DNA from 3 places in the Mangrovibacillus cuniculi genome. Region 3 is predicted to be linked to each of the others. Evidence: riboswitches for the same ligand, from Rfam matches in the RefSeq annotation. Region 3 holds a riboswitch; each other region holds the start of a gene.

Region 1 (2,270 bases), 1.4 Mb from region 3:
TCTTCTGATAATTTAGACACAATGTTTTGTACATCTTGAAACGGTAAAGCTACCGAACCATATGGAGATGGGAATAATGAAAAATCTGCACCCGCAGCACGAATGAATGTACCGAGCGAAATAGAATAATCTATTCCATGAGTAGAAGAACCACTCATAGCTCCTGCTACCGCAGGATGTGCCATAATCGGCAAATGCACTTCTTCGTCTTCACGGATAGCTTGCAGCAAATCTAGTCCATACGCATGAACGTTAAATAACAACACATCTGCACCGGCTTCATTAGCCCATCTTGCTTTGTTAAGTAAATCTGTTGATCTGCCGGTTAAATTCACAGCATACAAAGTTCGGTGTCCAGTCTCTTCATAAGCCTTTTTAGTAATTCTATTACCTTCTTTAATTCTAGTGACAAAGGGAGTTAATTCATTTTCAAAGAGAATCTCATCTTCCTTTACCAAATCCATACCACCATAGCATTGTGCTTCTAATTGTTGGTTTAAGTAAGCTTGATTTCTACCAATAACACCTTTAAAGATACTCATTAAAAGTGGACGATCATATACACCTAGAATGTCACGAATACCCTTTACACCATATCTTGGACCTGGAAATTGTTCAGCAAGACCACTTGAGAAAGAAATGTTTTGTAATCTAATTTGACCATCAAGTGATAGCTTTCCAAAGATGGTTGTTAGGATTGCTGGTAAATCTGGTGAAAAATTCACGGTAGGATATTCTATAATAGCTATTCCAAATAAATTGCTATCTTCTTCTACTTCTGTCACTGATACAACTCTACCTTTGTGTCGTAACAGCTGTTGTTGGTCCATTTCTGTAAGGTCCGTCCAAGAACCTACCGTCATTCCTAGTGCGATTCCTTCTGCTTTTCTTTCGGTTCCCCCAACTTTTGTGGGAAATTTATATGTTGCTTGAATGTAACTCATGCTTTCACCTCTGGATGTGATTAGTTATGGTTCATAGTTAGTTAAAAAAATTATTTGTAATAAGGATACTCATCTAAGTACGGGCCACATCACGTGGCGGGCGATGAGTTGTTACATGTCACGTAACAAAAAAACCTTCTCATCGCAAAGATAGAGAAGGTTTCTTTCTCTTATCTCCCAGCGTTGCTGCAAGAATTAGCACCGTGCCGTAAAAACGGTCGGTTGCCGGGCTTCATTGGGCTAGTCCCTCCACCTACTCTTGATAAGATTTCTATAAATTTTTATTGTTGGTTGCATTATTACAAACAACGAAGATTCTGTCAATTATTTTTTCAGAATATATCTAACCTTTTAATTCTTTCCACTGCTTCCCTTAACCTGTCCTCGTTAGCAAGTAATCCAACCCGAACATACCCTTCACCATATTCTCCAAAACCTATTCCTGGAGCTACAACAACATGTGCTTCACGCAACAATTTTTGAGAAAATTCTACTGAGGTAAAATTGTCAGGAACCTTCAACCAAGCAAAGAAAGAACCTGCTGGAGCTTCTACTTCCCACCCTATTTCATTTAGCCCACCAACTAGAACGTTTCGTCTGCTTTCATACGTATCTACTAATTCCGTTACACACGATTGGTCTTCTAGTAATGCGGTTATTGCCGCTTCCTGAACAGCTCCAAATAAGCTTACGTATAAATGGTCCTGTAAAAGTTCGACAGCTTCAATGATGGATGGGTTGCCAATCATAAAGCCAACTCTCCATCCAGCCATATTGTATGTTTTGGATAAAGTATAAACTTCTACTCCAACTTCTTTTGCACCATCTACAGAAAGAAAACTTTTAGGCTTCTTCCCTTCAAAACCAATCGCACCATAGGCAAAATCATGAATGACAGCAATCTTATGTTTTTTTGCCAATGCAACTGTTTCGTCAAAAAACTCTTTAGTCGCCGTCGCTCCAGTTGGGTTATTTGGATAATTGATAAATAATAATTTACTTCTCTCTAGGTCACTTACAGAAATAGAATCATAGTTAGGGAGAAAATTATTTTCCTCTATCAATGGCATAGGGATCATTTCAGCATTTGCTAAAGACACACCAGACCAGTAATCCGGATACCCTGGATCTGGTACCAATATACCGTCCCCTGGTTCGGTTAAACAAAGTGGTAGTTCAACAAGGCCAGCTTTTCCTCCAAATAAAATAGCTATCTCTTTTTCTGAGTCAACTTTAACTCCATACTCTCGTTCATAAAACGTAGCACACGCTTTTTTAAACTCTTTTATTCCACGAAATGGTGGATATTTATGATTAATTGGATTT
Region 2 (2,270 bases), 110 kb from region 3:
CTGATAAAGAAAGAATGATAAATGTTTCGGAATTTGTTCCGTGAACAGCAGGGTTTGCTTTAAAACCGCAAGCATTGATAACAGTTATTGGCTCTAATGCAGCATCTGGTGCTACTTCGTTGATAAATAGCTGATGAGAGAAAAGACTATGCCAAGCTTTTTCTGTTACAACGGAAATAGGACTTTGATAACTTACATGTGCGCCAGCAGCGCCATTAAAATGGTATAAATATGGTTTAGCATCTAAGTAAGTAAGAACATCGTTATAAAGTCGTTCAAATTTGTCTTCCGTTATGGGTTGATTTACCTTTCCCCAATCAACCGTTTTTTCGGAGAGTTTGTCTACAACGATAAACTTGTCTTCTGGTGAACGCCCAGTATACTCACCAGTTAAAGCTCTCACGGCACCTGTGCTTGTAAGAGTAGCTTCTCCGTTTTGTAAACAATGTTCTACTAAGTCTGCTACAGGCAATGAATGGTAGGTAGACTTCTTATTTAATAAGGAATTTAACGAAGCAAATGTAGATACCATATTTTATACTCAACCTTTCCGTTTTCAGTATTCTTAAATAGTATAACACAATTATATGATTAGTGTATACTATTTGTTCATGCTTTTTCTGATTTTAAAGTTCAAAACATTAAGCCTTTAATTGGTTCTAGTTCTTTCTTTAAAACTATTGACATCAAAAAGGTAAAAAGATATGATTTAGCATTGAACGGATACTCTTATCCTGAGTTGGTGGAGGGGCAGGCCCTATGAAACCCAGCAACCTGTTTCATACAACAGAATTATTTGTATAAAACAAAGGTGCTTAACCTGGCAAGGCTTGTGCAGAAGAACATCTTCGGCCCCTTGAACGATAAGAGTGAAAGGCTTCGGTAACCACCTTTCTCTCATGATAGAAGGGTTTTTTTTGTTACGGGATATAGCTCATGATTATCGAGTTTCCTTATATATGTAGCAAAGGTTTGCCAAAGTCCGGTAGTCGAATCAATTACAGATGCGTATATAGTTATTGCATCTTTCCCCATACTACTGAAGGACATGAGTACCGTGATTATTAACGTTTCCACACCTGGAAGCGAACTTTAGGAGGAAACCCCATGACAAAGAAACGTCACTTATTCACGTCTGAGTCAGTAACAGAAGGACATCCTGATAAAATCTGTGATCAAATCTCTGACTCAATTCTAGATGCTATCTTAGCGAAAGATGCTAACGCTCGTGTAGCATGTGAGACATCTGTAACAACTGGTTTAGTACTTGTATCTGGAGAGATTACAACTTCTACTTATGTTGATATTCCTAAAATTGTACGTGAAACAATTAAAGAAATTGGTTACACACGTGCGAAATATGGTTTCGATGCAGAAACTTGTGCAGTTTTAACTTCTATCGATGAGCAATCTGCTGACATCGCGATGGGTGTTGACCAAGCTTTAGAATCTCGTGAAGGACAAATGTCTGACGAAGAAATTGAAGCAATTGGAGCTGGAGACCAAGGGTTAATGTTTGGTTATGCTTGTAACGAAACAAAAGAGCTTATGCCTTTACCAATCTCTTTAGCGCACAAACTTGCTCGTCGCTTAACAGAAGTTCGTAAAGAGGATATTCTTCCTTACTTACGTCCAGATGGTAAAACACAAGTAACGGTTGAATATGATGAGAACAACAATCCTGTTCGTATTGATACAATCGTTATCTCAACTCAACATCATCCAGAAGTTACGCTTGATCAAATTCAACGTAACCTAAAGGAATTCGTTATTGAGCCAGTGGTACCTACTGAGCTAATTGATGAACAAACAAAATACTTCATTAACCCAACAGGTCGCTTCGTAATCGGTGGACCTCAAGGGGATGCTGGTCTAACAGGACGTAAAATCATCGTTGATACGTACGGTGGATATGCTCGTCACGGTGGTGGAGCATTCTCTGGTAAGGACGCAACGAAAGTTGACCGTTCTGCTGCATATGCTGCTCGTTATGTTGCGAAAAATATCGTTGCCGCTGGTCTTGCTGACAAATGTGAAGTTCAACTTGCATACGCAATTGGAGTAGCTCAACCAGTTTCTATCTCTATTGATACATTCGGTACTGGTACTGCTGATGAAGAGACACTAATTGATGCAGTTCGTGAGCACTTCGACCTTCGTCCAGCTGGAATCATCAAAATGTTAGACCTACGTCGTCCTATCTACAAGCAAACTGCTGCTTACGGACACTTTGGACGTAATGATCTGAACCTTCCTTGGGAGCGTACAGA
Region 3 (2,270 bases):
AAAGGGTATTGATCTGAATACGTTCACTACTGCACTAGTAATCACGTTAGTGAACCTATTTTCCCATAGTTGGCCTTTAGACGTTAAGAAAAGCAATAAGCCCAAAAGTGTACCTAAAATAAACGTTATTACTACTGACATTCCAGTCATATATAAAGTTTCTAATGTAGCTTCCCATAGTTTCTCTACATCTACATTTGGAAACATATTAGTTAACATCTGACATCACCTCCACTTGAACACCTTTCTCTTGAAGGTAAGTCAACGCTTCATTCAATACAGAATTCACTCCACTTACATGTAAGAACAACTCTCCGAAAGCGCCATTTTTCGTTTGAGAAACATTTCCTTGAACAATGTTAGCTGTCACATCAAATTGTCGAATGAAATCTGTTAATACAGGTTGCTCTACAATGGAACGTTTAAAAGTAAGCTTCCAGATATGTCCTTCTGGATATTTTTCTTTTAGATGAGTAAAAGTTTCAAGTGAATCATCTTCTACATCGACTACCTGTCTAACAAAACGTTTCGTAACTTCTTTTTGAGGATTTTCAAACACATCGATAACATCACCTAGTTCTGCTACCTTCCCATTTTCCATTACCGCTACTCTGTGACAGATTTTTTTAATAACATGCATTTCATGTGTAATTAACACAACGGTTAACCCTAACTGTTGGTTAATGTTTAATAACAAGTCTAAGATAGAATCCGTTGTTTCCGGGTCAAGCGCCGACGTTGCTTCATCACAAAGCAGCACTTTAGGGTTGTTGGCTAAAGCCCTTGCAATTCCAACACGTTGCTTCTGTCCTCCACTCAATTGAGAAGGATAAGATCTCCCTCTTCCACCTAGTCCGACCAATTCAATTAGTTCCTGTACACGCTTATCTCTCTGTGACTTTGGAACCCCAGCAATTTCAAGAGGAAATGCAATGTTTTCTTCTACTGTTCTCGACCAAAGTAGGTTGAAATGTTGAAAAATCATACCTATCTCTTGTCTTGCTTCTCGTAGCTTAGTCCCTTTTATCGTATTTATTAATTTATCTGAAACAGAAATAGTTCCTTCTGTAGGTTTTTCTAGTCCATTTAACATACGTAGTAATGTACTTTTCCCAGCTCCAGAGTATCCAATAATCCCAAAAATCTCTCCACTCTGAATAGATAAATCTACGTTATCTACTGCAAGTAACTCACCATTCTTCGTGTTAAATCTCTTCGTTACCTTTTTAATTTCAATCACGTTGTCTCACCTTCTTTTTCATTCTGCATGTTTATTTACTATTACCCAACTTACGTTAATAAATTTGAATAAGAAATGTGTATCTATATAACTACTTCTCCTATCACTTGTATTAATCAACGCTTTAACCGTGCATTTAATTAAAGTGTGTAGGGTCTGCTAAAGACCAGTTAGATCATATAGCCAACCCAAAGTTATTGCTTTATCCATTTCAAAGGATACTCATCTAAGTGCCGACCACATCACGTGGTCAACGATGAGTTGTTACAGGTCACGTAACAAACAAAAATGCCTTCCTACAATGAGTAGGAAGGCATAAATATATAAGCCATTCCTCTCATCTACCAAAGCATAAGCTTTGTGTGAATTGGCACCATTTTAACAGTTGTTAACGGTTGCCGGGTTTCATCGGGCACGTCCCTCCACCTCTCTTGATAAGAGAAAAACTATTAAGTTAAATTTAAGTACGATTGTGAGTATATCATCCTATTCTTTTTCATGTCAACGAATTTATTTTTCTTATAATCTAGTTAACCATAAAAAAGATTCTATCACTAGAAATTGTCGATATTTCCCTTCAAAAGATAAAGAAGATCTGCTAAGTAGTGTGTTTCCAGAAAGAACATCTGATATTTCATGATCCGTTCCTTGAAAGACGCAGTCTGCATCTCCTTTATATTCTCTTTCTGAAACGACTTCTTTGCCTAATGTTATAAATAGTTGTTTACTTTCAGAACGGAACAAAACGTTTATGGGTGAATTAGGTAGCACCCATTTACCTCTAATACTGGATTTCCATCTCTCCATCATTTCCTCACTCCGCTATTCAATGTTTATGGGAGTAATTCCATTTCATTCCTCAAAGTTCCTCTGTAAACATTTCGACAAAATAAATTATTTCCCGAGAAATGTGTCATAATTTCTCACGATTTAGCTTTTCAAGTAAGTCAGGTACGGAACGAAAAGCATAAATTTTGTCGATAGGGTATCCGTCTTCGAAAATAATAAGACAAGGTACACTCTCTACCTC

What was found. Region 3 has a riboswitch for S-adenosylmethionine ahead of G8O30_RS10825 (methionine ABC transporter ATP-binding protein). Riboswitches for the same ligand answer to the same signal wherever they lie in the genome.
Region 1: it holds a riboswitch for S-adenosylmethionine, as region 3 does, so the genes downstream of both, G8O30_RS03770 (2,3-diketo-5-methylthiopentyl-1-phosphate enolase) here and G8O30_RS10825 (methionine ABC transporter ATP-binding protein) in region 3, are expected to answer to the same signal.
Region 2: it holds a riboswitch for S-adenosylmethionine, as region 3 does, so the genes downstream of both, metK (methionine adenosyltransferase) here and G8O30_RS10825 (methionine ABC transporter ATP-binding protein) in region 3, are expected to answer to the same signal.

Annotation. Positions count from the first base shown of each region.
Region 1 covers NZ_CP049742.1:737,197-739,466, reverse strand. Annotated here, with positions in the region: gene G8O30_RS03770 (2,3-diketo-5-methylthiopentyl-1-phosphate enolase) at 1-944, opposite strand, end outside; SAM riboswitch class I at 1,112-1,213, opposite strand; gene G8O30_RS03765 (pyridoxal phosphate-dependent aminotransferase) at 1,277-2,270, opposite strand, start outside.
Region 2 covers NZ_CP049742.1:1,977,608-1,979,877, reverse strand. Annotated here, with positions in the region: gene pckA (phosphoenolpyruvate carboxykinase (ATP)) at 1-532, opposite strand, end outside; SAM riboswitch class I at 727-870, shown strand; gene metK (methionine adenosyltransferase) at 1,108-2,270, shown strand, end outside.
Region 3 covers NZ_CP049742.1:2,090,666-2,092,935, forward strand. Annotated here, with positions in the region: gene G8O30_RS10820 (methionine ABC transporter permease) at 1-219, opposite strand, end outside; gene G8O30_RS10825 (methionine ABC transporter ATP-binding protein) at 209-1,240, opposite strand; SAM riboswitch class I at 1,575-1,681, opposite strand; gene G8O30_RS10830 (hypothetical protein) at 1,760-2,050, opposite strand; gene G8O30_RS10835 (thioredoxin family protein) at 2,154-2,270, opposite strand, start outside.